4 regions of the Rhizobium sp. Root1204 genome follow, and region 3 is predicted to be linked to each of the others. Evidence: riboswitches for the same ligand, from Rfam matches in the RefSeq annotation. Region 3 holds a riboswitch; each other region holds the start of a gene.
What was found. A riboswitch is a leader RNA that binds a small molecule or an ion and turns the genes downstream of it on or off. The one in region 3 is predicted to bind cobalamin.

Region 1 (7,566 bases), on a different contig from region 3:
GCAGGCATGCAGCGGCACGGTCACGCCGGACATGAGGCCCAGCTCCCTGCCCCACATGCCCGCCGCGTTGACGACATTTTCGGTCTCGATCGTGAACGTCTCGCCGTTCTGCTCGCAGGTGACGCCTGAGACCCGGCCATCCTTCTTGTGGACCGCCGTTACCTTGACGCCCTCAAGAATGGTCGCGCCGTTCTGCCGGGCACCCTTGGCCAGCGCCATGGCGATATTGGCGGGATCGCACTGGCCATCCAGCGGCAGATGCACGGCACCGACCACATCCGAGACATTCAGATGCGGATACATCGCCTTGACTTCGTCCGGCGATATTTCCCGCACATCGACGTCAAAGGCGCGGGCCAGCGAGGCCTGCCGGTAGATTTCCTGTTTGCGCTCTTCGGTCAGCGCAACCGTGATCGAGCCGCACTGGCGCATGCCGGTGCCGATACCGGTTTCGGCCTCCAGCTTGGTGTAGAGATCGGCCGAATATTTGGCGAGCCGGGTCATGTTTTGGCTGGCGCGCAGCTGGCCGATCAGTCCGGCCGCATGCCAGGTCGTGCCGGAAGTCAGCTGCTTGCGCTCGAGAAGCACAACGTCAGTCCAGCCGAGTTTCGCCAGATGATAGGCGACCGAACAGCCCGACACACCGCCGCCGATGATGACCACGCGGGCCTTTTGGGGGATAGGCTTGCTCATGCGCGCAGTCTTTCATTCTTGGGATCAAACAGCGGCTCATCGGCCTGGACGATTGCCGTGAAGCGGTCCCCGTAGATTTCGACCTCGACCTCGGTTCCAGGCTGAGCCAGATCGGCGCGCAGCATGCCAAGTGCCACCGATTTGCCGATCCGGTAGCCCCAGTTTCCGGACGTGGTTTCGCCGACCACCTTGCCGCCATGCCAGAGCGTCGACATATACGGCGCGTCGCAATCGCCAGCGTCCACGATCAGCGTGACGAAGCGTTTGGTCACACCCTGCTGTTTCTCATGCTCCAGCGCCGCCTTGCCCTTGAATCCGGGCTTGGCCCAATCAACGAAACGCTCCAATCCACCCTGCAGAATGGTGTAATCGGTTGAAAGATCGCCTTTCCAGGCGCGATATCCCTTCTCGATCCGAAGCGAGTCCAGCGCTTCCATGCCAAAGGGTTTCAGGCCGTGCTTTTGTCCCGCAGCCCAGACCGCGTCAAAGATGGTGGCCGTGTCATCGATCTTAGTGTGTATTTCCCAGCCGAGTTCGCCGGCGAAGGAGACGCGCACCAGCTGGCACCAGCGCCCGGCGATCTGTACCGACTGATGCGTCAACCAACCCTTCGCAAGATCCGCATCACAGACCTCAGCCAAGATGTCCCGCGACTTCGGTCCGGAGAGTATCTGGCAGGTAAAGCTCTCCGTGACATCGTCCAGCGTAAACGCCGCATCCTGTGGCAGGTGTTTTTTCAACCATTCGAAATCGTGCCACTGCGCCGTTGCCGCCGTGATCAGGAAGAAGAAATCCTCCTCCAGTGCCATGACTGACATTTCGGTGACGATCCGGCCCTTGTCGTCGGAGAAATAGGCGAGACCAATACGGCCAGGCTTCGGCACCTTGCCTGTAGTCAGGCCAAGCAGCCAGTCGCGGGCACCCTCGCCCTTCAGGCGGTAGCGGGAGAAACCAGGAAGATCGAGAATGCCGGCAGCGTTGGTGACGGCGAGGCATTCCTCCTCGATGCGTTTCTGCCAAGGCCCCGCCCGGTTCCAGGTCTGCGTGGCTTCTTCCGAGAGGTCATCCCCCGGCTTGGCGTACCAGTTGGCCCGCTCCCAGCCGTTATAGGGTTTGAACTGTGCGCCAAGGGCCGCAATCCGGCCGTGGATCGGCGACAGCTTCTTGTTGCGGCCCGCCGGCCAGGCGTGCTTCGGGAAATGCATGGCATATTCATGGCCATAGATTTCCATGCCCTTGGCGATGCAATAATCCTGATCGGTAAAACTGGTGAACCGGCGCGGGTCGCAGGACCACATGTCCCATTCCGTCTGCCCTTCCGTTACCCATTCGGCCAGTACCTTGCCCGCACCGCCTGCCTGGCAAATGCCGAAGGTAAAGACGCAGGCCTCGAACGCATTCGGCACGCCCGGCATCGGGCCAATCAGCGGGTTGCCGTCCGGCGCGTAGGGGATCGGCCCATTGATCATCCGGGACAGACCGGCAGTGCCGAGGATCGGCACACGCTCGACGGCGTCGTTCAGATACCATTCCAAGCGTTCCAGATCGTCAGGGAAAAGCTGGAACGAAAAATCCTCCGGCATCGGATCGTCCGGCGTGATCCAGTGCGCCTTGCAGTTTTTCTCATAGGGACCGAGATTCATCCCGGTCTTTTCCTGGCGCAGGTAATAGGAGCTATCGACATCGCGCAGCAACGGCAGCTTGTGCCCTGCTTCCTTCGACCAGGCGGCCAGTTCCGGAATTTCCTCGAACAGCATGTACTGATGGCTCATGACCATCATCGGCACGTCGCGGCCGAACCATTTTCCGACCTCGCGGGCGTAGTAACCGGCGGCATTGACGACGTATTCGCAGCGGATTTCGCCCTGCGGCGTGGAAATGATCCACTCGTCATTTTCCCGGCGCGCGCCGGTGGCGGGACAGAAGCGCAAGATTTTCGCGCCCATGTCGCGCGCGCCCTTGGCCAGCGCCTGCGTCAGCTGCGCCGGGTCGATGTCGCCGTCATAGGGATCGTAGAGCGCGCCGGTCAGGTCATGGGTTTCGACGAAGGGGTATTTCGACCTGATCTGATCCGGCGAGAGGATGTCGAGATCCATGCCCTGATAGCGCCCCATGCCGACGACGCGCTTGAACTCCTGCAGCCGCTCCTTGGAATGACCAAGCCGGATCGAGCCGGTGACATGGTAATTCATCGGATAATCGACCAGCGCGCCCAGTTCGCGGTAGAGCGAGGCCGAATAGCGCTGCATGTTCATGATCGACCAGGAGGACGAAAATGTCGGCACGTTGCCCGCCGCATGCCATGTCGAACCGGCCGTCAGCTCGTTCTTTTCCAGAAGCACGCAGTCCGTCCACCCGGCCTTGGCCAGATGATAGAGAGCGGACGCACCGACCGCACCTCCCCCGATGATCACGACGCGTGCATAAGACGGCAAATTCGACATGGCTGTTCCCTTGTTTGGGGGAAGTTTTGGCCATGAACAACATTTGCATCAAGCCGTCAGAACGGGCTTTATTGATCGAAGAATTCGATTAGATTGAACTAGAAGCCCTCATCCGGCCTATCGGCCACCTTCTCCCCGTAAACGGGGAGAAGGGACAGGCGGCCACCTCCGTCGTCCCCTCTCCCCGCTTGCGGGGAGAGGGATAGGGTGAGGGGCAAAATTGGGAGACACCGGACACACCCATGCAGATCGACCTTATCGAAACCTTCCTCGACCTGATGGAAACCCGCAGTTTCAATCGCACGGCGGAACGGCTGAACATCACGCAATCCACCGTGTCCCATCGGGTCAAGGCGCTCGAAGCACAGTTCAACCGCAAGCTTTTCACGCGCAACAAAGGAGGAACTGCGCCGACTGCCTCCGGCCTGCGTTTCCTCGACCATGCCAAGGCGCTGCAGCATCAATGGCACGAGGCAACCCGCGCGGTGGAAAACGCCGGTACCTACGAGCGCTCGATGCGGCTCGGCATCCAGCATGATCTCGCCGAAGCCTTTGCCGGAAAATGGCTATCAGCCGTCCGGGCCGACCTGCCGACGACCTCGATCTATATGGAGGCCGATTACTCCAACCAGATGAACCGCGATCTGGCAGCCGGCGATCTCGATCTCGCCATCCTTTATACGCCGCATTACCTGCCCGATCTTCACTATGAGCGGATCGGCGAAATGACCTACATGCTGGTCGGCACCGCGACGCGAACGGTCGGCGAATTGTTACCGGAAACCTATATCCAGGCCGTCTACTCTCCGGCGTTCGACCGTGCGCATCGGCTGGCCCTGCCGCAGCTTTCATCCGCTCCGCTGGCGTCAGGCCAGAATATCGCCATTACCGGCCTGCTGAAGACGCTGGGAGGGGCAGCCTATGTGACGAGCAGCACGGCGCTGAGGCTCGAAGGCGAAGGCGCCGCTTTCCCCATCGCAGACGCCCCTCCGATACAGCAAGCTGTCTACGCCGCCACCAGCATCCGCACTCGCCACGCCCACCAGCACCGCCGCATCATCAGCGCCATGCAGGATCTTCTGGAACGATAGCAGCCACAAGCGGCATATGCGGTCAGTGCTGAGTGAGCAGAACCAACTGCTGATCCTCGTTCAACCTGGCCAGCATATCTGCGGCCGGAAGCGGATAGGCGATCGCATAACCTTGCAGCACATCGCATCCAAGGCGCGTCAACAACTTGGCGTGTTCCAGCGTCTCGACGCCCTCGGCAATGACCTCGATATTGAGCGCTTTGGCGATGTCGATGATCGAGCGCAACAGGCGCTTCTGTTCGCGCGATGTGGTGGTCGGCAAAACCAGTTGACGATCGATCTTCATCCGCCGCGGTTTCAGCTTTACCAACCCGATGATCGACGCATGACCGGATCCGAAATCATCGATCTCGATGTCGATACCCATGGCCTTCAGGCCTGCGACGTTGGAAAACACGTCATCTTCGCTGTCGTCGAGAAAAATGGTTTCCAGCAATTCGAATGACAGCATATCCGGTCGGACATCCAGGCGTTTCAATTCGTCGATCAAAAGCGGATCCGACAGGCGGGCAGCCGAGACATTCACCGCAATGCGCGGAACATGCACTCCCTGCCCCATCCAGGCCTGACGGTCCTTCAACGCCGCCTTCAAGATCGCAGCATCGAGATCGTCCAGCCGGCCGAGACTGCCAGCAACCTTGATGAATTCGCCCGGCAGGATCAATCCGCGTTTCGGATGGCGCCAGCGTGCCAGAACCTCCATCCCGACGATGCGCCGGGTCCGCGCATCGACCTGAGCCTGATAATAGGGAATGAACTCCCCTTTTTCCAAACCATGAGCGAACTGCCTGCCAACGCGCTGCTCGGCATTGAGTTGTGCCTTCATCTGAGCCGAATACACCTCGACCCGTCCCCGACCGAGCTTCTTGGCACGATGCAGGGCAATATCCGACTGTGCCAGCAGGCTGCCAATATTGCGGCCACTGGCAGCCGCGACACCGATCGACCCACCGGTGCGCAAGACCTCCTCATTATGCCAGACCGACTGCTTCAACTGCTGCGCCAGCCGCTCTGCACGGATTTTGAGGTCATCCAGCGAGACGAAATTTGCGATCAAAACCGCAAATTCATCACCGCTGACGCGGGCAATGAATGCGTTCTCAGGCACACTGGCTTCAATCCGCCTGGCACAGGATATCAGGACATTGTCTCCCGTCGTATGGCCGGCAGTGTCGTTGATCTGCTTGAACCGGTCTAGACCGATATGCAGGATCGCCAGCTTTTCCGGTCCGGCCTCCCCCGCAAGCTCCGCCAATCGCCTGTCAAAGAAGCGTCGATTGGGAAGTCCTGTTAGATAATCATGTTCGGCTGCATATGCGATCCGCTCGCGGCTCGCTTCAAGGGCAACGGCCCGCGCCTCGGCGATCGCCTTTTGCCGTCGCAGTTCGCGATTGAGCAGCACATCCGCCGTCACATCCCATTCGGCGCCGATAAGGGTGATATGGCCGTCTTCCTCGAAGCAATAGGCGCGTGAACGCAAGTATCGGGTTTCACCGTCCGGCAAAATGATCCGGTATTCCGAAGAATAGGCATCCTTGGCTGCAATCGCCCGGTCGAAATCGGCCTGGGCCTGGGCAAAATCATCGGGATGGATCGCATTCGTCCAGACCTCCGCCTTGACGCGCCTTTGCGTCTTGCCGGTTGCGTAGAGCCGGTGCATCTGCAAATCCCAGACGACTTCGTCTTTCTGTGTGTCGTGCTCCCACACGCCGATCTGAGAAGCGTCAAGCGCAATTCCCAAACGGCGAAGAATATTCTGGAATTCCTGTTCGGACCTCGCCGCCTTCATGGTTTTCTCTGCAGAGGATGCTTCGCGTATCAGCGCCTCCGCATTCTACACCAAGGTTCCTAAAGAACTATTGTTCCATGAGCAAAAAGAGTACTTTTTAAACAAACAACCATTAAGTGCTTCTTCAAAGAAACCCAGTTGCAACTTAGGCGCATCTCGTACTGTATTACATATCAAATTTAGACACTGCGCGGAAAAATCAAGAGCCGCAATGCGCCATTGTTGGTCGCAGCGCCGAATTGACATGACCGGGGTGACGGCATAATCATCAGCAGATCAATTGGTTCCCTGGGAGCGAGGCGCTTTCGGGGAGTAAATGGGAACGTGACGGGTGGACCCATTCTGGGCATCTTTATCACGGCCGACCCCGCGACTGTAGAGCGGTCAGAGGTTGTCATTCCGGTACGTTCAGCCGGTAAAAGCCACTGCGGCGATGGGCGTTTTGCCTCTGCCGCGGGAAGGTGAGACAAGCTCCTTGGCACGAAAGTGCCTGACGCCGCGAGCCAGGAAACCTGCCGGTTGATGAAGGGCATGGTGCCCAATTGGTGGGATATTTCCCACGCGCCATCACGGAGGTTGTCATGGCTACGACTACAGTTTCAAGCGTCCCGCTTTCTCTCAATGACCGTATCACCACGGCTATTCTCGCCCTGTTGATCGGCGGCTTCCTGGTTTTCGGTGCCGGCCTTGCCAATTCCGCCGTGCTGCACGACACCGCGCATGACGTCCGCCACTCCTACGGTTTCCCCTGCCATTGATATAGGCAGTGGGAAGCTCAGCCTTTCCACACTCTATCGATAGGGGATCGCGGGTTTCATTTTGGAAATCACGCGGCCGTGGATTGCGCCCATGCTCCGGCATCGGGCGGGCTTTGCCGTGGGAATTCAAACACAGCAAGCGTTGAGCACTAAAGATCGATCTGCTCCGCTTGATTTTGGGGGTATCAAATGATTGTCAAAACGCTTCTGGCCGCATTGGTGGCTGGATTGATCGCGGGCGTCTTCATGACGGCGGCGCAGGAGTTGCGGGTGGTCCCGCTCATCCTTCATGCCGAGGAATATGAAGTCAAGGAACCTGCCGCCGAACCACCGGCCGCAACCGAAGGCCAGCAGCAGCACTCTTCTCTCGACCGCTCCTCGTTGATCGGCGAAATGCTGTCGGCACTCTCACCCATCACACCCGCCTACGCCCATGAAGGCGAGCACGAAGACGAAGGCGGCATCATGTTCGGCATGAGCCGGTTCTCCGGCACATTGCTTGCCAATCTGGTGGCCGGCGCCGGATTTGGCCTGCTGCTTGCGGGCGCCAGCCTCGCCTTCAATTACCCCATCACGCTGCGCAACGGCGCTCTCTGGGGCGCCTGCGGCTGGCTGGCTATCCATCTCTTGCCCGCCATCGGCCTGCCGCCGGAATTGCCGGGCTTCCCTGCCGCTGATCTCCACGACCGGCAGACCTGGTGGATCGCAGCGATCGTTCTCTCCGTCGCCGGCCTCTATCTTGTCGTGTTGCGCGGTGAGATCCTGGCCAAGATCATCGGCCTTGTCCTGAT
Region 2 (7,566 bases), on a different contig from region 3:
CCTTGAGGCTGGACACGAACACCGGCAAAACGGTCATGCCTTCGGCGCAAAGCGCCGCGATCAGGGCTTCGACGGGTTTGGTCTCGCCGCTTTGAACCAGTGCGCGGTAAAAGCAGATGGCGACGGTGGAGCCGGCTGGCGATTGAGAAGCGATATCCGGGACAAACCCGGCCACCGCTTTCCAAGCCTCAACCCCGATCACACCCTGCCCCGGCCACCAGATCCCCGCCTTCATCAGTGGAGCGGCGGATTCCGGCTTTTCCAAGCCGCCGATCAACGCCTCCGCATAACCGAGCAGCCGTGCCATGTTGCCGGCACCACCCTCGGTGAAATAGGCCCACATCCGATTGCGGTCTTCGGCGGAAATGGTCGAAAAAGGCTCCAGCCCTGGATCGGGCTTGTCATCGCCAGGCAACACGGCAATCTGGAATTTATGCGTGACGGCAGCCGCATGCAGCGCCTCCAGCACATAGTGAAAATAGCTGGCACCGCCGAGCGGGCGCACGATGATCAGCCTGGCATGGCGCGCCGTGCGCTCGACATAGGTATCAACCGACATCGGGTGCTTGAGCGTCAGGAGGCTGGCGACCCGCAGGCTCGACTTTGCCCCACGTGTGCGATGTGCCCCGGCAATCGAGGAAAGCTCGGTATCGGCGGCCGACAGAAAAAGGATATCGGCGGGTGACTGGCCGAGATCGATCGCTTCCTCGCCGTCGGTGATCGTGCCCTTTTGGGCTAGAAGGAGATGCATGGCATTCCCCGAGGGCAGTCGTACCCCCCTCTGTCACTGCGTGACATCTCCCCCACAAGGGGGGAGATCGGGACCGAGCGGCCCCGGGACGCGTGCACCAAAAGCTTTGAGCGCGAGGCAGCCACAGCTGATCTCCCCCCTTGTGGGGGAGATGTCCGACAGGACAGAGGGGGCGACTCCGCGCTCACCATTATCAAACCGCCGCTGTGATCGCAGCGCGCACGGCCGCTTCATCCATATCATGCAGACCGATGACGACCAGGCGGGTGCGGCGCACTTCGCCGGCTGCCCACGGGCGGTCGAAATACTGGTCGATGCGGGCACCGACGCCCTGGATCAGCAGGCGCATCGGCTTGCCGGGGATATCGGCGAAACCCTTGAGACGCAGCACGTCATGTTCCGCAATGATCGGCTTCAGCTTTTCGATGAACCCGGCCGGATCGGCAACGGCACCAAGTTCGACGACAAAGCTGTCGAATTCGTCGTGATCATGCTCTTCGCCGGCCTCGTGTTCCATCTCGTGATGCGATTTGCGGTTGGCGATATCGCTTTCCGTGCCAACACCGAGGCCGAGCAGGACGGCGGCGGACACCTCGCCGTTCTTTGCCTCAATCATCGCCGGTTTGCGGCTGGTGCGCGACGAGACTTCATTGCGGACGAAGGCAAGACCGGTCGAGTCGAGCAGGTCGGTCTTGTTGAGAATGATCAGGTCGGCCGCAGTCAACTGGTCTTCGAACAGTTCCTCGATCGGGCTTTCATGATCGAGGTTGTCGTCGTTGACGCGCAGCGCATCCACCTTGTCGTGATCGTCGGCAAAACGCCCGGCGGCAACGGCAGCGCTGTCCACCACGGTAACGACACCGTCGACCGTGACTTCGCTGCGGATATCCGGCCAGTTGAAAGCGGCGATCAGCGGCTGCGGAAGCGCCAGGCCGGACGTCTCGATGACGATATGGTCCGGGCGATTTTCGCGCTCAAGCAGCTTGGTCATCGTCGGGATGAAATCGTCGGCAACGGTGCAGCAGATGCAGCCGTTGGTCAGCTCGATGATATCGTCCTCGCTGCAGGCTTCGGCGCCGCAGCCCTTCAGCACGTCGCCATCGACGCCGAGATCGCCGAACTCGTTGATGATCAGCGCGATGCGGCGTCCTTCCGCATTCTGCAGGATGTTACGGATCATCGTTGTCTTGCCGGCGCCGAGGAAGCCGGTGATGACGGTTGCGGGAATCTTGCCGTGGACGGCTTTAGCAGTGGTCATGGATCAACCCTTCATTTTCAGCGGCAATCCAGCCGCGATAAAATAGACGTCAGCGGATATCTCCGCAATGATCTGGTGCAGCCGGCCGGCATGGTCGCGAAAGTCGCGCGCCATGCGGTTCTCCGGCACGATGCCAAGCCCGACCTCGTTGGACACGAAAACCAGCCGGGCCTTGGCCTGCGGCACATAAGCCGCAAGCCGTTCAAATTCCGCCGCGATATCCCGGTGCTCCATCATCAGATTGGTGACCCAGAGCGTCAGGCAATCAATCAGAATGATGCGATCCGGCGCATCGATCGCCTTCAGACAGGCGGCAAGCTCAAGCGGCTCTTCATGGGTCTGCCACTCCGGCCCGCGGCGATCGCGATGCTCGTCAATCCTTGTCTGCATCTCGCCGTCCCAGGCTCTTCCTGTCGCGACGTAATGCAGGCGCAGACCCGACGCCGTGACGAGTTTTTCAGCGAAAGTGGATTTACCGGACCGGGCGCCGCCGAGAATCAGCGCGCTACCTGACTGTATCGATGTCATGGAATGGTCCTGGCCTCAGCGCGCGCCGGGAAGTACGCAGACCAATGGACCACGCGAGCGAAAAAGCGCGGCAATGCAAAACGGGCCGTTCGGGGAACGGGATGATAAAGCCATGACAACCTCCGTGCTGGCATCGGGAGTATCTCTCCCTGGATCGGGCGAGCCCCTCGCTAAGATGGGGCTCTTGAGGATGGCAGGTCTCCTGGCTCACGGCGCCACGTCCCCAAAGGGACGAACGGGTCCACCTCGCCTTCCCGGAGGTTTGCGCCAGATTGCGTGACCGCAATCGACGGGCATTACGAAGAGGTGGACGATTCGTAGACAATAGAGGCGTCCGGCCCCGGCTGATCGTAATGCCACTCCAGTGGCTTTTCCGGTTGGGCCAATGCGCGCCGCTGCCGCGAGTGCGGACAGTCCGGAAGCACCGGCTTTCCCGAATGGTGAACCCTGACCGTTCTACAGTCGCGGGGTCGGCTGCGATAAGGACGCCCGGCTTGGGTCCGGCCCGTCGCATTCCCATTTACTCCCGGCATGCACAAGCATATCGGGAACCATCCAATGACTGATGATTAGGCGCTCACCTGGATCAAGTCAATTGCGACACTATCTCCGCCACCTCGGTTTAGCGTGATGTGATCAAGACTTCACTTGATCTCCAATGCCATGCCTTCTAGGACGGCGCGGAGACTGGATGGCCTGGCAATGAAGCTGAAGATGATACCCAAATTCGACCTGCGCCGCCTCGGCTATCTCTCGCTGCTGTTTGACCGTGGACGCATGCGGGCCTTTGCGCGGCGCAGTGAACTCGGCCTGGTCGTTGCGGGCATGATCGTCGGCATCACGTCAGGTCTCGCCGTGACCGCGATGAGCATCATATCCAGCCGCCTGCACAGCCTGATTTTCGGGATTGCCGACGAACAAAGGTTGAGCGCGAGCGATCTGCGGGGCGAAATCTCGGTGTTGATCGCGCCGGTCGTCGGCGGGATCATTCTTGGCCTTGTGATGCTTCTTCTGGCGTCGTGGCGTAAAAAGCCAATGGTCGACCCGATCGAGGCCAACGCCCTGCATGGCGGCCGGCTGTCCTTGACCGACAGCATCATCGTCGCGGTCCAGAACCTGATCTCCAACGGCTTTGGCGCCTCTGTCGGGCTTGAGGCCGGGTACACCCAGCTTGCGTCCGGCATCGCCTCCAAGCTCGGCGTTTCGCTGCAGCTTCGCCGCTCGGATCTGCGCACGCTGGTCGGCTGTGGCGCCGCCGGAGCCATCGCCGCCGCGTTCAACGCACCCTTGACTGGCGCCTTCTATGCGTTCGAGCTGATCATCGGCACCTATACGATCGTGTCGCTGACGCCGGTCGTCGTATCCGCATTGATCGCCAATCTCGTCGCCCGATGGCTCTATGCCGGTGATTTCACCATCGATGTCGGGCAGTTCGGCGCGGTCGTTCCGGCCGACTATCTGCCAGCATTGCTGCTCGGCTGCTTCTGTGCCGGCATGGGCATCCTGTTGATGAAGGGTGTCTCGCTGGTCGAGGGTCTTGCCCGCCGCAGTTCGATCCCTGCGCCGATGCGGCCTGCGCTTGGTGGTGTCGTCGTTGGCCTTCTGGCGCTGGTCTCACCGCAGGTTCTTTCGGCCGGTCACGGCGCCTTGCACCTCAATCTCGCCAGTTCGCCGGCGATCCCGATGTTGATCGGTCTGTTCCTCCTGAAATCGCTCGCCTCGGCCGTCTCGATCGGTTCAGGATTTCGTGGCGGCCTGTTCTTTGCCTCGCTGTTTATGGGTGCGCTGCTCGGCAAGCTGTTTGCCTTTTCTGCGCCCTACATCTTTGCCCATGCAACGTTGACACCGGTCATCTATGCCGTTGTCGGCATGAGCGCGCTGGCGGTCGCCGTCATCGGCGGGCCATTGACCATGACCTTCCTGGCGCTGGAAATCACCGGTGATTTTCCGATCACCGTTCTGGTCCTCGCAGCCGTGATCACCTCATCGCTCGTGGTCAGAACCACCTTCGGCTACTCGTTCGCCACTTGGCGTTTTCATCTGCGCGGCGAAAGCATCCGGAGCGCCCATGATGTCGGCTGGATCCGTAACCTGACGGTCGGCCGCCTGATGCGTACCGATGTCCGCACCATCGACGCCCACGCAACGCTGGAGGATTTTCGCCGCGATTTTCCGCTCGGATCAACACAACGCGTCGTCGTCGTCGATGGCGCGAAATATGCCGGCATCATCCAGGTTCCCGAAGTCTATGCCAGCCCCATCGAGGCCAGCGAGGAAAAGCAGGGGCTTTCGGGCTTTGTCCGACTTCCCAACGATTTCCTGCAGCCGAACATGAATGCCAAGCAGGCGGCCTCCCTGTTCGACACCACGGAGAGCGATGCGCTGGCCGTGGTCAACAACCTCATCGAACGGCGCGTCGTCGGCCTTTTGACGGAAAGCCATACGTTGCGCCGCTACAGCGAAGAGCTGGACCGCAGGCGGCGCGAGGCATCGGGAGAGATTTGAGGCAAGGCGTGCCTGTCAGGACGGCATCAATCCATCCAGCCAGCGCGGATCCAGCACCGCCTCCAGTTCGGCCGCGACGTCGTCGAGCGCACGGTCAACTGAAAGCCGATAGTTTTCGCCGCCCCCCTCGATACCGAAGCTTTTAAGCAGCGCCGCGCGATAAGCGTCGCTGGCAAACAGCCCATGCAGATAAGTTCCGCTGACCATGCCATCTGCCGAGACCGCGCCATCCGGGCGGCCATCGATAATCACGGCCGGGCGGTTACAATCGGAGCCGGTGGTGCGACCGAGGTGGATTTCATAACCTTCCAGCGCAACATCGTAGATCGCCGAGCGGGCCCTGCTGTTGCGCACCGTCTTTTCCGGCGCCATCTCCGTTTCGACTGCCAGAAGGCCAAGCCCTGGGATTTCGCCGACATTGCCTTCGATACCATGCGGATCGGTGACCCGGTCTCCCAGCATCTGGTATCCACCGCAAATGCCGATGACACGGCCACTACGCCGCACATGCGCCTGCAAATCGCGGTCCCAGCCTTGAGCCCGAAAATCCGCAAGATCGGCAATTGTTGCCTTCGATCCGGGTATGACGACAAGACCGGCATCGGCAGGAATGCGCTCACCGGGCCGCACAAAGACCAGATCGACCTCTGGTTCGGCAGCCAGAGGATCGAGATCGTCGAAATTGGCGATGCGTGACAGAACCGGCACGGCAACCTTCAACGCCCTGCCCGTTCCACGTGCCAGCTTTTCGAGAACGACGGAATCTTCCGCCGGCAGGCGGGCGGCACTCTTCAGCCACGGCACGACGCCGAAGCACGGCCAGCCGGTAAAACCGTTGACCGCCGCAATGCCATCGTCAAACAGCGACACGTCACCCCGGAACTTGTTGATAATATAGCCGCAGATCATGGCACGGTCTTCGCCAGACAGAATAGTGTGCGTGCCGACCAGCGAAGCAATGACGCCGCCGCGATCAATATCGCCAACCAGCACGACCGGCACATTGGCGCGGGTGGCAAATCCCATATTAGCGATATCGCCGGAACGCAGGTTGATTTCGGCCGGCGATCCCGCCCCTTCGACCACCACCAGATCGGTGCCTGACCGCACCGCCTCGAAGCTTTCCATGACGGCGCCCATCAGCTTCGGCTTCAAGGCTTGGTAATCGCGTCCTCTCGCCTGCCCGGCCACCCTGCCCTGAACGATGATCTGGCTACCGGTCTCCGACTGAGGTTTGAGCAGAACCGGGTTCATATGCACCGACGACGGGATGCGCGCCGCCATCGATTGCAGCCATTGTGCGCGGCCGATCTCACCACCATCGTCGGATACAGCTGCATTGTTCGACATGTTCTGCGGCTTGAACGGAGCGACTTTCAGGCCGCGATTGGCTGCGATGCGGCAGAGCCCCGCCACGAGTACCGTTTTTCCGACATCGGAGCCGGTTCCCTGGAGCATGATCGTCTTTGTCATGGCCCATCCTCTAGCATTGCCCCAACCGCAATAAAAGCCATATTCCGCCGCATTTTTGCCGTCTTTCGCACCCGTTTTTCACGCGATATTTCAGGCTGCCGCAAGGCTTGTATGACACGCATGGCAAACCATCCAAAAAGCGACATATCGTGGCGAAAATACTCGTTGTATTCCGCCCCAACAGGACTATATCAGCACTATCAAAGCACGGAGCGAAAGGCGCTCCACACCCAAGGTCACACCCCGATGTTGTTCATCTTCAGCAAGCCCAATTTCGTTCAGATCGCCTGGAATTCGAAGGTACCCGACAGCCAGTCGCGCGTCCGCAACACGGTCATGTCCGCCCCCTTCGGCCCGCTCGGTTTCATCCGGACCCGCAGCGTCGGCTGACACACACTCTCCTCCCAGACTGACAATTCGAACCGCGCCTGTCTTCGGACGGCGCGGTTTTTTTATGCCAACCAATCGAGAAAGGCGCCGGAAATGCGAAAACCGCACCCGCTCCTTCCGGAACCGTGCGGTCTGCCAAAGCTACACATGGCCACTCCGGCATACACCCGGAGATCGCTCCGGCCGGGACGCAAAACCTAATCCAGCCGGGCGGCCAAGTATCCCTGCCGCAGGAAAACAATTAGCCTGACAGTGTTACCGGATGGTTAGCAGGAGCTTAATCAAAGGTGAATTCCGTCTTTTTTTTCACTTTTTTTCACGACACATGAAAATCGATGTGAAGGCGCATACGGGACACAATTTGTCTGGGATAAAACACGCTCCGCAACTCTTGTGTGAAGCGGTGCTAATTTTGCGCTCAAGAGCGGCGCATTTGCACAAAAATCTTGCCCGGCTCATTAAAATTCAACAGCTTGCGCGCGCCTTCCGGCACCCCGCAAATGCCGTCCGCATGGCCTAAAACGATTCCGGAGGTTGATTTCTCCTGTGGAATACTTACGCTGCCCTTAACGGTAAAAAGAGAGATGGCTGGCGACAGAGTTCCGCGGCCAGACAAAAAAACTCCAGCACCGTCGCAGCGGGGATGAAAGATCGGCCTTGC
Region 3 (7,566 bases):
GGGCTGATCTGCCCGGCCTTTGCTTTCTGCGGACAAGATGGACCTGACATGACCAGTGGCCGACTTCTTCTGATTGTGACCGTACCGGCAATACTGATCGGCCTTTGTATCACGGCAGGTGTCTCTCTGGGCGCTGCTCCCATTTCGTTCGTCACCGTCTGGTCCATCGTTGTCAACAAGCTGGCCCCGGGCCTGATCGAGGTCACATGGTCGGCAGGCCGCGATAGTATCGTGTGGGATGTCCGCTTTCCGCGCGTCATTCTGGCTGCATTGGTGGGTGCGGGTCTTGCCGTCGTCGGCGCCGTGTTGCAGGCTGTCACACGCAATCCGCTCGCCGACCCGCATCTGCTCGGGGTTTCCTCCGGCGGCGCGCTCGGCGCGATCCTGGCGCTGCTTCACACCGGCCTCATCTTCGGTCTCGTCACCGTGCCACTGTTTGCATTCATCGGTTCGCTTCTCGCCACTATCGCCGTCGTCGCGGTCACGCGCTTTACCGGCCAAGCGGCGGACCGGCTGGTGTTGTCAGGCATTGCGGTCGCCTTCGTTGCGACAGCTCTTGCCAATCTCCTGATCTTTCTTGGTGATCCTCGTGCCGCTCATACGGTTGTGTTCTGGTTGCTGGGCGGCCTGGGGCTGGCCCAATGGCCACACCTCGTCTATCCGGCCGCGGCTCTCGGCGGCTGCCTCATCTGGCTCATCTTGCGCGCACGGGAAATCAATGCGCTGGCCATGGGCGACGAGACTGCCGCAACGCTCGGCATCCCGGTCGTCCGCTTTCGGGCACAGTTGTTCGTGATCACCGCCCTAGTGACCGGGGTGATGGTGGCCTTTTCGGGCGCCATCGGGTTTGTCGGGCTGATGGTGCCACACTTCGTCCGGCTTGCCGCCGGTAGCGACAACGTCCGTGTTATCCCACTGTCGGCGCTCACCGGCGCAGTGGTGCTGATCCTTGCCGATATCGCCTCCCGTGTCGTCATGGCGCCGGAGGACATACCGATCGGCGTGATAACCGGGCTGCTCGGCGGCCTGGCCTTCATTGCAATCCTGCGGCGTTGAACGGGGCCCCTTGAACGGACCATTGCCGCCGCCGATCATCAATGTGATCGTGGCTGCTTTGGAGCCTCAACAGGTTGTCCCGACGGAGACCGGGGTGGCCGACGGCAATGTTCCTTATCATGACAGGTCGCACGGCATGAGAACGCCACTATAGTCTCAAACGTGACTTGCACAACCGGCGCGTGCTCCGTAACAAAAGCGCGACGGTTTCCCGCAAGGGAATCAAAAGGGAACGCGGTGCGGATGTCATGCATCCAATGCCGCGACTGCCCCCGCAACTGTAAGCGGCTAGCTTCCTGTCAACACGCCACTGGGCTCCGCCTGGGAAGGCGATAGGGAGCAGCGAACCGCGAGTCAGGAGACCTGCCGTCAGCCGTTGTCATACGTGAGCACGCTGGGCGGGGTGTCCTGGTGAAAGCCGAATCCTCGTCGCAAAACAATGCGGCGAAGGCGGCTTTGGTCGCGGTGACGTGCAACGTACCGCTGGAGCATTCCACCTTGTTTTCCAAACCTCACGCCATAGGCGCCTCAAAAAGTGCCGCCCTCCGCCTCGATCCCAAGTATCGTCCAATTCGTGCTACCTTACTGTCTGGCAGCGCACTCGCCGCCGTCCTCTTGACGGCGGCGAGTGGTGAAGCGCAGGAGGTCGTGCGAGGTAAAAAGCCACTCACAGACCAGGTCACCGAGCTGGAAACCATCAGGGTCTCCGGCAAGGGTGATCGAGTAGGGCCGGGTCCAAATCTCAAGGCCCGGTCGAACGCGGGTAGTCGCCTCGATCTCACGCCGTTCGAAACGCCTGCCAGTGTCGAGATCGTTGACGGAGACACCATCCGCAAGCGCGGTCAGACCGACGTCAACCAGGCCATCGCACGTAACGGCACAGGCATCACCTTTCTGGGCTCGCCGGGCAATGGGGGTACCTCCCTCGGCATGCGCGGCTTCACCGGCAATGGAGCCGTAGCGCGCCTTTACGATGGTACGCGCTTCTATCCCGCAGCCGGCACCATCAGCTTTCCCTTCGATACGTACACGGTCGATCGCATCGAGATCTTGCATGGGCCGGCCTCCGTTCTTTACGGCGAGGGTGCGATTGGCGGTGCGATCAACATCATTCCGAAGAGGCCGCTTACCGACAGCCGCCGCAATGAGATCGTGACGACGATCGGCACCGACGGCAAGAAAGGGCTGGCCTTCGGCAGCGCCGGGCCGATCAACGACAGCCTTGCCTATAGTCTTGACGTCAGTGCGAGGGATACGCGAGGCTGGATCGAGCGTGGCGATGCGTCGAATCTCGCCATATCCGGGAGCGTCCTCTGGCAGGCCGCCGATGACCTGAAACTCACTTTTTCCCATGACTACGGCGACACCGAGCCCACCGCATATTTCGGTACCCCGCTTGTCGATGGGAAACTGGACAAACGCCTGCGCAAGCAAAACTACAACGTCGCCGACGCACTCAACCGCTACCAGGACAACTTCACTCAGATCAAGGCCGAGTGGCAGGCTGCGGAAAATCTCACTCTCAACAGCACCAGCTACCGCATCTCGAGCGACCGCCAATGGCGAAACGTCGAGAGCTACCTCTACCAGCCAGCGACCAAAACGGTGTTGCGAAGCGACTACATTGCCGTCCACCATGATTATGAGCAGTACGGCAACCGCACGGATTTGGTGCTCGACAGCACAGTTGCCGGTATGGACAACAACACCGTCATTGGCTTCGACGTAAACCGCATTCGCTTTGCGAACACCAACAACTCACCCTATCCGGGCGCCTCAACTGTCCCTTCCATCGATTTCGATCCAGGTAAATTCATCGGGCCAGACAACCTCCTCACGAACAACCGCAGCACGGTCTGGCAATATTCACTGTTCGCCGACAACAGGCTGGCGCTGACGGATCAGTTCTCGATCGTTGGTGGTCTGCGTTACGACAGCCCCACCGTGAACCGCTCCAACCCCCAGACCGGCGTCGCTTTCGAGCGGACTTACGATTCGCTGAACTGGCGGGTGGGTACGGTCTACAATCCACACCCCGACGTGGCGCTCTACGCACAGTACTCCGCGGCATCCGAACCGATCGGCAACCTTTTGTCGCTGTCGGATGCGCAGAAGGATTACGCACTCCCCGAGGGAGAACAGTATGAAGTTGGGGTCAAATACAGTTTTCTGGACGACCGAGCCGAAGCGACATTTTCGGCTTATCGTATCGTCAAGACGAACGTATTGGCCCGAGACCCCAACAACCACACCATCATCCGTCAGATCGGGCAGCAGTCGTCCCAAGGCATAGAGGCGGCAATCGGACTGGAGCTTGATGGAGGATGGCGCATCGATGCCAACGGCACCATTCTAAAGGCTGAATTCGACAACTATATTCAGGCGAGTGGCGATTTTTCCGGCAAAACGCCACCCAATGTGCCCCGCTTTGCCGCTAATTTCTATGCCTCCTGGGACTTCGCTGAAAACTGGATGGCGCAGGCCGGGGTCCACTATGCCGGCGAGGCGTACACCAACAATGCCAACACGGCGACACGGCCGGCATATGCTGTCGTGAATGCCGGCCTGCAGTGGAGGCCGACCGAGACGGCTTCGCTCGACCTCTTTGTCGAGAACCTGTTCGACGAGGTTTATGCTACCTCGGGCAGTTCGACACAATGGATGTTGGGCGCGCACCGCTCGGCAACGCTTTCTTTGAGGGTCGCTTTTTGACGACCCTGCCGCCATCACCGTCCAAGGCAGCCGCCTTGGATAGTGACCCTGTTGCCGGCCCTAGCTAACGGGGCCGGCAACTCCAAGTTACCGCACGGCCTCTGCCGCCGCTCGCGAGCAGCGTCTTGCTGGGCCGCAAAGATACCTGAACCCTGATGGTGCACGCCGCTGCCAGTCCCCGGAAAGAGCGGCATGCGTTGAGACAAGAGGTCATCCGGAATCTCGGCGCTTTGACCGCGAATATCATCGGCACTGCACCAAAAGTTGACGTCACTGACGCAAGGCTGAGCCAGAAAACTGACGGCCATCGATACTGCGACACGGTTGCATCGTTCGCCGGGAGGGGAGGGTTGGCAAAAGGCGGCGCGCCTGGCTGGTCGGCTTCCTGCGTAGTCTTTCCAAATTTTTCGGCGGCAGCACCGAGTGACCAGTCATCCGCATCGGGTGCACTGCCTCTCGCGCAGGCACAATTTAAACGTATAAAGTGTGCCGGCTTTTCATCCCGTTACACGGACATCGCCACCAGATGGCCCGGCGAAACTTCGTGATACTGGATCGGCACGGCCTTGTAATCCGCCGGACGCATCGGGCTTCTGATCTCGTCATTGCTGATCTTGTTCTTTTCCCGGCGCCGGTCCGGATTGGGGATCGGCACGGCCGAGATCAGCTTTTTCGTATAGGCATGCTGCGGATTGCCGAAGACAGCGGCACGCGGGCCGATCTCGACGATTTCGCCGAGATACATTACCGCGACGCGATGACTGACGCGCTCGACGACGGCCATGTCGTGGGAGATGAACAGGAAGGCGAGGTTGAGGCTTTGCTGCAGGTCGAGCAGCAGATTGATCACCTGCGCCTTGATCGAGACATCAAGCGCCGAAACGCTTTCGTCAGCGACGATCACCTTCGGATCGAGCGCCAGTGCGCGAGCGATGCAGATGCGCTGGCGCTGGCCACCGGAAAACTCGTGCGGATAACGTGATGCCATGTCGGCGGACAGGCCGACCTTGACCAGCAGATCGGCCACCAGATCACGCGCCTGTTTTTCTGTTCCCATCTTGTGTTCGAGATAAGGTTCGGCGATCGCCGCGCCAATGCGCATGCGCGGGTTGAGGCTGGCGAAAGGATCCTGGAAGATCATCTGGACGCTCTTGCGCATCTCGCGCATGCCGTCCTTGTCGAGCGTCAGGACCTCGGTGCCCTCGACCATGACGGAGCCGGCCTGCGGCTCGATCAGACGCATGATGGCGCGGCCGGTGGTGGACTTGCCGCAGCCGGATTCGCCGACCAGCGACAGGGTTTCGCCGGCATGCAGCTCAAATGAGACGTTTTCGACCGCATGAACACGGCTGGTCAGGCGTCCAAACAGGCCCGAATGGATGTCGAAACGTTTGGTGAGGTTGCGCACTTCCAGAACCGGGCGCTTGCCCGAGGCGACCGTGTCGATCGTTTCGGCGGGGGTGTCTGGCAGCCCGGTTGCCGGATCGACAATCGGAAAGCGCATCGGCCGGTCCTTGCCGTTCATCGACCCCAGCACGGGTACGGCCGACAGAAGCGCACGGGTGTAGGGATGCTTGGCGCGGAAGAAGATATCGCTGGTCGGGCCGGTCTCCACCTGTTCGCCACGATACATCACCACTGTGCGGTCGGCGATTTCAGCGACGACGCCCATGTCGTGCGTGATAAACAGAACGGAGGTGCCTTCCTCTTCCTGAAGGGTCTTGATGAGTTCCAGGATCTGCCCCTGGATAGTGACGTCGAGCGCCGTCGTCGGCTCGTCAGCGATCAGGAGTTTTGGCCGCGAGGCAAGCGCCATGGCAATCATCACGCGCTGACGCATGCCGCCGGAAAACCGGTGCGGATATTCGTCGAAACGGGAAGCCGCCGCAGGAATGCGCACCTTTTCCAGAAGCCGGATGGTTTCGGCCCGGGCATCGCGTTTGCTCATCGCCGAATGACAGAGAAGCGCTTCGGAGATCTGGTCGCCGATCGTGAAGAGCGGATTGAGGCTCGTCATCGGTTCCTGGAAGATCATCGCCACATCGTTGCCGCGCACCTTGCGCATCGCAGTTTCCGGCAATTTGAGGATATCGCGCCCGTCGAGCAGAACACTGCCTTCGATGCGGCTGGTATCAGTCTGCAAAAGCCGCATGATCGACAGTGAGGTGACGCTCTTGCCGGAGCCGGATTCCCCGACGATCGCCACCGTTTCACCGGGGGCGACCGCGAACGAGACGTTGCGCACGACCGGTTTCCACTCCCCGTCGACCATAAAGGATGTCGTCAGGTTCTCCACCGACAGGACGGGCTGCGCGGGGTCAATCTTGTGGGCGAGGGAACTGGCCATGGCGGAATCCTTTGTTGGGTTTCAGAATGGTCGGATCAATCCGGCCAGCGCAGAGCGCCGTCGAAACGGTGCTTGCTGCGGTTTTCCAGCGGTGTCGCGATGACCTCGTTCGAGGCCCTGGCCTTGTCGAGCTCTTCGGCCAGACGGTTGGCAACGATCGTCTCCTGACCGGGGTGCAGGTTGCAGGGATCGAGATAGAAATAGCGATGCTCGACCTCATGATCGCGCACGATGATCGGCGGCGTACCGCGGGCCAGCGCATCAGCAAGATCCCAGGCGGTGATATGGGCTTCGGGCGCCGAGATGATCACCCGCATGCGCTCTAGCGGGTTGTTGGTCGGATCCGGCTCGATCAGCGCCTGGACGCCGGGACGTCCTTCCAGCGTGTCGCGCCACAAATGCAGGTAGCCGGTTTCGCGGGCGCGGATGCCATCGTGATCCCGGGTCTCCCAGGCTTCAAGCGCGGCCATGACGCCGAAGACGCTCTCTTTGCCAACCTTCATGCCGCGGCCGATCCCCATGTTCTGGAGAAAGGCGTGGCGGACCAGTTCCTTCTTGCCGGCGACGATGCCGGAGGTTGGGCCGCCGAGGAACTTGTGGCCCGAATAGATCACGATATCGGCGCCCTGTTCGAGAAAGAGGCGCAGGTCATATTCCGATGCGGCATCGACAATGACGGGCACGCCCTTGGCATGGGCGATTTCGGCAAATTCCTTGAGGCTGAGCAGGCCGTAATCGACGACGTGGTGCGAGATGACGTAGAGCGCCGCCGCCGTCTTTTCGTTTATGGCGTTTTCCATGTGGTAGCGGTGCGTCGAGGTTGCCTGACCGATCATCACAGTCTTGCCGCCCGCCAGCCGGACGGCCTGATCGACCGGCGCGCCATAGCTGACGACATGGCCCATCTGCACAAGAATTTCGGTCTTCTGGGTGCTCACTTCCGGCAGTTTCTCGATGGCCAGCAGGTCATTGCCGGTGATCGTTCCGGCAACAGCCAGACTGATACCCGCCGAACACGACGCCGTGACAAAGCCCGCTTCGCCGCCGGTCAGCCTTGCGATCACCGCACTTGCCTTGCGCTGCAGGTCGTTCATCTCGACGAATTGCGGCAGGATTGACGTCATCGCGGCAATGGCTTGCGGGACGACGATGGATGCACCAAGGCTGGTCATCGTGCCTGAAACGTTGATCACCGGACGCAGGCCAAGCGATGTGCGGATGTCTTCAGTGGGCATTGTCTTCTCCAAAAATTCCGCTGTCACAATTTGAAGACATCGCCTTCAGGCAGTCGACAGCTATGCCATAATAATGTAATAACGATACCAAATCGCAATGTGAGCTTTTCTCTTGGATACCAAAACCCAGCCCGTTTCCACCGCAGTCCTGGATAATGTCAAAGGCGAAAAGCGTTCGCGCGTCAGCGGCATCGACCGGACCCTGCAGATCCTCGA
Region 4 (7,566 bases), on a different contig from region 3:
TGATGTCGCGCCTGCCACAGCAGGAGGAAGCCGACTACCGCGCCTGCATGCTGGGCTTTCGCGATTACGTCAACAAGAACGGCTTCAAGAATGTCGTGCTTGGCCTTTCCGGCGGTATCGATTCGGCGATTTGTGCCGCACTTGCGGTCGATGCGCTCGGCGAAGAACGCGTCCGCACCGTGATGCTGCCTTATCGCTACACATCGTCGGACTCGTTCAAGGATGCCGAGGATTGCGCCAAAGCGCTCGGGTGCCGCTATGACGTCGTGCCGATCGAGGAGCCGGTGCAGGGCTTCCTCAACGCCCTTTCCGATATGTTCGAGGGAACGGAATCCGGTATTACCGAAGAAAACCTGCAGAGCCGGACGCGCGGCACGATCCTGATGGCGCTGTCCAACAAGTTCGGCTCGATGGTGGTGACCACCGGCAACAAGTCGGAAATGTCGGTTGGTTATGCGACGCTCTATGGCGACATGAACGGCGGCTTCAATCCGATCAAGGACCTCTACAAGATGCAGGTCTACGGGCTGTCGCGCTGGCGCAACACGACGGTGCCGCCCGGTGCGCTCGGTCCGTCAGGCGAAGTAATCCCGAAGAACATTATTGACAAGGCACCGTCGGCCGAGCTTCGCCCGAACCAGACGGACCAGGATTCGCTGCCCCCCTATCCGGTGCTTGACGATATCCTCGAATGCCTGGTCGAGAAGGAAATGGGGACCGAGGAGATCGTCGCGCGCGGTCATGACGAGGCGACGGTGCACCGGATCGAGCACCTGCTCTACATCGCCGAATACAAGCGTCGCCAATCGGCCCCGGGCGTGAAGATTACCAAGAAGAACTTTGGCCGCGACCGTCGCTATCCAATCACCAACCGGTTCCGCGACCGGTAGACTTGCAACTGGAGACGACGGCATGCGCAGTTCGGTCGAAATCTACACGGTCGCCACAGGCGAAACCCGCATCGTCTGGCAGACGGAACAGCTGGTGGAGGCACCGAACTGGTCGCCGGACGGGCAGTCGCTGGTGATCAATGGCGACGGCCTGTTATACCGCCTGCCATTGCCGGGCGGCGAGCCGCGTTTGATCGATACGGGCTTTGCTCGCACGTGCAACAACGACCATGGCATCTCGCCTGATGGCAGGACCATCGTCATCAGCGACAAGACCGAGTATGGCGCATCAACGATTTATACGCTTCCGGCCGATGGCGGACTGCCCAAGCAGGTGACGCAGAACCGGCCGTCCTACTGGCATGGCTGGTCGCCGGACGGAAGGACGCTGGCCTATTGCGGCATCCGCGGTCAGGTCTTCGATATCTACACCATCCCCGTGAACGGCGGCGAGGAAACGCGGCTGACCTTCGGCGAGGGGCGTAACGATGGCCCGGACTACAGCCCGGACGGCGAATGGATCTATTTCAATTCCAGCCGTACAGGCCGGATGCAGATCTGGCGTGTCCGCCCGGATGGTTCGGATGTGACCCGTATTACCGACAGCGAGTATGGCGACTGGTTTCCGCATCCGTCTCCCGACGGCAAGCACCTGCTGGTCATCTCCTATGACGGGGATGTCTTCGATCATCCGCGCGATCTCGATGTGCGGTTGCGGCTGATGGACCCGGATGGCGGCAATGCCCGAACCCTGTTTGCGCTGTTTGGCGGGCAGGGCACCATCAACGTTCCCAACTGGTCGCCGGATGGCCGGGAATTCGCCTTCGTGCGCTACCAGCCGGCCACGGGCAATGATCGGATTGCCAACCAAGTTCGTTGAACGAAGCGTCCGACTGAAAGACAGTTGTTGTGCGTCGTCGGCGGCCTTTCAGGGGTGATTTCCGGTCGAGCGTAGGGAGATGGCGCGTGAAACCGTATCCTGGCTGACTTGGTGATGTATCCCGAACACCGGCCAGGCGGCGTAGTTCATCGAAGCGATAACGGGATGTTGTAGGGCGTGATGACTTCCACCGCGGAGAGGCGCGCGATACCCGGTGCGGCCAAGGCACCGCGGCGGCTCATGATCGCCCTAAACACGGTGCGCACATCGGCCTTCAGATCGTGATGCAGGACGAAATGGATTTTACCCATCCGGAGAAGATCGAGATTCCCGGCATCGAGATCGTGTGCCACGAATATCGCACACGTTCGCTCGGCCGCGGCAAAGGCAGCCACCACGGCGCGATTGCCGCCGCCGATTGAATAGACGGCGTTGATGCCCGGATTGTTTGAAAGGGCGGCCGCAGCTAAAGCCCCGGTTGGATCATCGCGGCCAAGACCCTCGCTGATTTCGACGATACCAATTGATGGATAGCGGTTACGCAATATGCGTCGAAAGCCGATTTCCCGCTCTTCTTCCCCACGGAAACGGCTACTCGACAGGGTCGCCAGTACCGTTGCCGGCTGACCGGCAAAGCGTTCGCCGATCAGGTAGGCGGCGGTTTCGCCGGCTGCCCTGTTGTCCGCTCCGGCATAAGCCGTGCGGGGTGCATTGGGCAGGTCGGTGACCAGCGTCACAACGGGAATGCCGGATTGTTCGAGGCGCGTGACGGCGGAACTGATCTCGGGGACATCCGGCGCCTTCAGGACGACGCCATCGGTGCCACGCAGGCGCACCCGGTCAAGCAGTTGGACGATCTCCTGCGGCCGCATCGATTCGGCGAAATGGAAACGGGAGCGGAAGATTGTCGGCAGAAATGTCAGGCTCTCGCTTTCGAAGGCATCGCGCACGGTATCGGTGAAGCGGTCTGGCGCTTCCATGATGATGTCGATGGCAAATTTGCGGCCCTGTATTTCGATTCCGGCCTGCTGTTTTTCCAGTTCGCGGATGGCGGCGTGGACACGCAGTTCCGTCTGTTTGCGTACGCCGGGGCGATTGTTGAGAACGCGGTCGACGGTGGCGATGCTGAGGCCTGCCTGAAAAGCGATGTCCTTGACCAGAAATTCGTGGGCCATCGTGGGTCCGTTCTGATGGTTTTTTGAGGTGTTTCTGCTCTATATCAGCTTTTCCCTCCGCGTATAGTGCGGTCATCGACAGACATCCGGCGGGAGGAAAACGGGATGAAGACCGACAATATTCTAAAACAGCGAGCTGACCGGGTCTGGCTGACGGAAGCTGCCTGCGATCTTGAGGATTTTCGCGCTGAGGTGGAGTGCACGACATCGCTTGCCGACTATCCGCATGCGGCGGCCGTCGAGAAGAATGTTCTGATTTATGACAGCGCAAATGTGCTGAAGGCGGCTCAGACCGGCGAAGGACGCCGGGCGGTGCTGGCTGAAATCTGCGAAGCCTTTGCGACCGGGCCGGGCGTCGTCGTGCTGAAGCGGGCATTCGAGGATACGGCTGTCATCGATGCGGCGAGCGGCATTTTCGACGATATCATCAATGAACAGCACCGGACCAATAGCGGTGGCGGCGACCATTTTGCCAAGCCGGGCGCCAATGACCGCATCTGGAATTCACTTGAAAAGCACTGCCTGCGTGATCCGCGTAATTTCGCCGCCTACTATGGCAATGCCCTGATCGCGCTGGTCAGCGAAGCCTGGCTCGGACCGAGCTATCAGATGACGGCGCAGGTCAACCGGGTCAATCCGGGCGGGGCAGCGCAATCGGCGCACCGGGATTACCATCTTGGTTTTCAGACCTCATCCGTCATCGAGCAGTTTCCGGCACATGTCCATCGCCTGTCGCCGGTCCTGACGCTGCAGGGGGCGGTTGCTCATTGCGACATGCCGCTGGAAAGCGGACCGACCTTGTTCCTTCCTTATAGCCAAACCTATGTTCCGGGCTATCTGGCGCTGAAACGTCAGGAGTTTCGCGATTATTTCGATCGCCACCATGTGCAGTTGCCGCTGTCGAAGGGCGACCTGGTCTTCTTCAATCCGGCCCTTTTCCATGCTGCGGGCACCAATCGTTCCGAGGGTATCAAGCGGGTGGCAAACCTCCTGCAAGTGTCCTCGGCGTTTGGACGCGCGATGGAAACGGTCAACCGGGAGCGCATGAGTGCCGTTCTCTATCCAGCCTTGAAGGCAATGCTTACCGATGGCCGTTTGACTTCTGCGGAAGCCGCTTGTGCGATTGCGTCCTGCGCCGAAGGATATTCCTTCCCGACCAATCTCGACCGGGATCCGCCAGTCGGCGGGCTTGCGCCGAAAACGCAGGCGCAGTTGATGCACGAAGCGCTTTCGGGTGGCTGGGAGGAAGCCGCATTTGCAGCGGCGCTTGCGGCTCAGTCGGAGAAGAAGCTCAGCTAACGGAAATATTCCTTGCAATTTGAACTCCTGCCCGAATGCCGGGCGGGAGTTTTTTGGCATCAGCGATATCGAAAATGGAGGAAAAACAATGAGCAATGACTATGGCCGTCTCGACGGCAAGATCGCGATCGTCACCGGTGGCACGCAAGGGCTAGGCGCCACGATCGCAACGCTGTTTGCCGCGCGCGGCGCCGCAGGCATCGTTATCTGCGGCCGCAATGCCGCCAAGGGCGAAGCCAAGGCCGCCGAGATCGGCAAGGCGACCGGCACCAAGGTCGTCTACGTACAGGCCGATCTGGAACAGGTGGAGGATGCGCGCAAGGTGATAGACGCCTGCGACAAGGCGTTTGGCCGTGTCGATGCGCTGGTCAATGCGGCTGCGATTACCGATCGTGGTACGATCCTCGACACCAGCCCGGAACTGTTCGACCGGATGTTCGCCGTCAATGTGCGTGCGCCGTTCTTCCTGATGCAGGAAGCGATCAACGTCATGCGCCGGGAAAAGATCGAGGGGACCATCGTCAATATCGGCTCGATGTCGGCCAAGGCCGGCCAGCCGTTCATTGCGGCCTATTGTGCTTCCAAGGGGGCATTGGAAACCCTGACGAAGAACACCGCCTATGCTTTGCTGCGCAACCGGATCCGGGTCAACGGCCTGAACATCGGCTGGATGGCCTCGGAAGGCGAGGATCGCATCCAGCGCGAATTTCATGGCGCCGCCAGCGACTGGCTGGAAAAGGCAGCGGCAAGCCAGCCTTTCGGCCGTCTGGTCGATCCGGCCGAAGTGGCGCGTGCCTGCGCCTATCTGTCGTCGAGGGAGTCCGGCTTGATGACCGGTTCGGTGATCTGCTTCGATCAGTCGATCTGGGGCGCCTATGACGGTTCGCCGCATCCGGTCGCTGCGATGTAAGGAGATCAGGCGGGCCATCTTGCATTTGGCGGCCCGCCATGCCCATATCGGTCCTGCTCAGGTGCCCGTGAAAACGGGAGAATCGGGAACCCGGTGAAAGTCCGGGACGTGCCCAACGCTGTGACGGGGACGATTTTGCATTGATGAATTTCTGAATTCTTTCAGAATTCTGCCACTGGATTTTCATGTGATCCGGGAAGGCGGCAAAATCGGTTGATCCGCAGTCAGAAGACCGGCCTGACGAGATAGACCAGCCCCGCGCGGACGGCGGGAGGTTTCGCATTGTTGGGGATCAAACGATGCAAGCTGAACCGCAAGACCGCCTTGTGAGGGCGGACGCATTTTCACCGGACGAGCGCGCCGCCGTCTACCGCGCCATCGAAACCCGCCGCGACGTGCGCGATCAATTCCTGCCCGCACCTTTGCCGGATGATGTCATAGCGCGGCTTCTTGCCGCCGCCCACAGCGCACCCTCCGTCGGCTTCATGCAGCCGTGGAATTTCATCGTCGTTCGCGACGAGGAGAGGCGGGCGCGTGTCTTTGAGGCTTTTCAGCGGGCCAATGAAGAGGCAGCGCTGATGTTTGAGGGCGAGACGCGGGACAAATACCGGTCGCTGAAGCTGGAGGGCATCCGCAAGGCGCCCGTCAGCATCTGTGTCACCTGTGATCCGGCGCGTGCGGGCAAGGTCGTCCTCGGCCGGACGCACAATCCGCGCATGGATGCGTTTTCCACCGTCTGTGCGGTGCAGAACCTGTGGCTTGCGGCGCGGGCCGAAGGTGTCGGCGTCGGCTGGGTCAGCATTTTTCACGAGCGCGAAATCAAGGATGTGCTTGGTATTCCCGATCATATCGAGATCATCGCCTGGCTGTGCCTTGGTTATGTCGATACGCTCTATGCCGAACCGGAACTGGCCGTCAAAGGCTGGCGCCAGCGTTTGCCGCTTGAAGATCTGGTGTTCGCGGATGCGTGGGGCATCAGGCCGGATGATTGATCAATTGGTCTGCTGCGGCTGGTATCCGGGGCCTGCCGGATGCCTCAGGTCGATCGAGGTTTCCTGCGACGGCAGATAGCTTGGGCCGACGACGCGGACCTTGTTGTCCTGAGGATTGTATGGCCTGTCCGCGACGGCGCTTTTCACTTCGACCGGGTCCGCCTTCTTGCGGGTGAGAATCTCAAGGACGCCCTTGCCGTTGTCGTGCGTGCTTTGTTGCGTCGCCGTGCGTCCGGCTGGAGAGCAGCCGCATTGACCGGGCTGGCTGAGGTCCCGGGTCTTGTAGGCGAAAGCCGAGGGCAGGTCGGCATAGGGTTCGCCGGTGGCGGCGGAGACCATCTGGTTTGTCTCTTCTGTCGCCATCGCATGATAATAGAGCGCCGTTTCTGTCCCGGGGCAGCGCCGTTGGCAGGTTTCGGCATCGCGCTGGAAATCGGCCGGCGATGAGTTCGACGAGATTGGGAAGAATGCCCCATCGCAGGTTCTTACGCACATGGTGCGCAAGCTGCCGGGATATTCTGCGCTCGGGCCAAATCCGTCTTCCGGCGTGGCGAAGCCGGCGTTGCCGTACGGATCCGAATACCCCTCGCTGATCGGCGGCAGGTCATTGAGGATATTGCGGTGGGTTTCCGGTTCTTCGACCGCGGCACTGAGGACGTCACTCTCCTCCTCGTTGCAGCGATTGGCGGCAAGCGCGGCGTTAATACGCCGCCGGGCAATATCGCTATCGTTGCCGTCCAGCAGGCTTTGCCGGCGGGCTTTCAGGGTTTCCAGATCCATTTGCATCTGTGAAATTTCGCTGCTCAGGCTTTGGCAGACCTCTTCATTCGGGCCGCCGACAATGATGACGCTGCCCGTGCTGCATCCCATGCGCCTCAGATCACTGCGTGCCTGCCGCAGGTCCAGATTCTGGCGGGATATCGCCCCTGTATAGTCGCGCAGATTGGCATTGGAGGCGACGATCTTCGGCAGGCCGGCAAGATGGGCATTCAGGCGTTCACACACCGCCGAGGCGTCGGCCGTGGCCGTCATGACCAGAAGAAGCGGAACTGCTCGCGCCGCAAGGGATATGGAACGGAAGATCACGTGTTTCTCTCGCCTGAGCATACCGGCACCGCGCCGGGTGCGAAGGAACATCCCGCGCACTCTGACTTTGCCCTTATCATACCGTCATTCGACGGGGCTGCAACGCACTCCGCATAGCAGCGTTAACGGGCGGCGGGAGAAACATGCCGGGCGAGGCGGGAGAGCCACAATCGGCCGAACTCCCGCCAGGCTGGATAGTTTAAGCAGCCCTGGCCATTTCAAGCGACATCGGCCGCTCCAGCACGGAACCGGCGATTTCGGCGACCGCCTTCATCCTGTCCAGAAGGCCGGCTGTGACTTCCCAGGCAACGGCGACAGCATAGACGGAGCCGAT

Region 1: it holds a riboswitch for cobalamin, as region 3 does, so the genes downstream of both, ASC96_RS32325 (CbtB-domain containing protein) here and ASC96_RS12875 (TonB-dependent siderophore receptor) in region 3, are expected to answer to the same signal.
Region 2: it holds a riboswitch for cobalamin, as region 3 does, so the genes downstream of both, cobU (bifunctional adenosylcobinamide kinase/adenosylcobinamide-phosphate guanylyltransferase) here and ASC96_RS12875 (TonB-dependent siderophore receptor) in region 3, are expected to answer to the same signal.
Region 4: it holds a riboswitch for cobalamin, as region 3 does, so the genes downstream of both, bluB (5,6-dimethylbenzimidazole synthase) here and ASC96_RS12875 (TonB-dependent siderophore receptor) in region 3, are expected to answer to the same signal.

The regions. Positions count from the first base shown of each region.
Region 1 covers NZ_LMCZ01000043.1:57,335-64,900, reverse strand. The annotation lists gene ASC96_RS29710 (FAD-dependent oxidoreductase) at 1-693, opposite strand, end outside; gene ASC96_RS29705 (FAD-dependent oxidoreductase) at 690-3,137, opposite strand; gene ASC96_RS29700 (LysR family transcriptional regulator) at 3,380-4,228, shown strand; gene ASC96_RS29695 (EAL domain-containing protein) at 4,251-6,017, opposite strand; cobalamin riboswitch at 6,282-6,552, shown strand; gene ASC96_RS32325 (CbtB-domain containing protein) at 6,599-6,775, shown strand; gene ASC96_RS29690 (CbtA family protein) at 6,965-7,566, shown strand, end outside.
Region 2 covers NZ_LMCZ01000041.1:134,524-142,089, reverse strand. The annotation lists gene cobN (cobaltochelatase subunit CobN) at 1-751, opposite strand, end outside; gene cobW (cobalamin biosynthesis protein CobW) at 945-2,009, opposite strand; gene cobU (bifunctional adenosylcobinamide kinase/adenosylcobinamide-phosphate guanylyltransferase) at 2,013-2,537, opposite strand; cobalamin riboswitch at 2,712-3,108, opposite strand; gene ASC96_RS27305 (chloride channel protein) at 3,252-5,042, shown strand; gene ASC96_RS27300 (cobyric acid synthase) at 5,058-6,515, opposite strand; gene ASC96_RS33485 (hypothetical protein) at 6,762-6,905, shown strand; gene ASC96_RS33070 (hypothetical protein) at 7,324-7,566, opposite strand, start outside.
Region 3 covers NZ_LMCZ01000011.1:27,818-35,383, forward strand. The annotation lists gene ASC96_RS12870 (iron ABC transporter permease) at 49-1,056, shown strand; cobalamin riboswitch at 1,244-1,442, shown strand; gene ASC96_RS12875 (TonB-dependent siderophore receptor) at 1,468-3,768, shown strand; gene ASC96_RS12885 (ABC transporter ATP-binding protein) at 4,274-6,115, opposite strand; gene ASC96_RS12890 (aminotransferase class V-fold PLP-dependent enzyme) at 6,151-7,350, opposite strand; gene ASC96_RS12895 (IclR family transcriptional regulator) at 7,463-7,566, shown strand, end outside.
Region 4 covers NZ_LMCZ01000034.1:570,912-578,477, reverse strand. The annotation lists gene ASC96_RS24080 (NAD+ synthase) at 1-890, shown strand, start outside; gene ASC96_RS24075 (TolB family protein) at 913-1,770, shown strand; gene ASC96_RS24070 (LacI family DNA-binding transcriptional regulator) at 1,917-2,945, opposite strand; gene ASC96_RS24065 (phytanoyl-CoA dioxygenase family protein) at 3,051-4,244, shown strand; gene ASC96_RS24060 (SDR family oxidoreductase) at 4,333-5,154, shown strand; cobalamin riboswitch at 5,197-5,410, shown strand; gene bluB (5,6-dimethylbenzimidazole synthase) at 5,454-6,146, shown strand; gene ASC96_RS24050 (DUF2865 domain-containing protein) at 6,147-7,232, opposite strand; gene ASC96_RS24045 (acyl-homoserine-lactone synthase) at 7,432-7,566, opposite strand, start outside.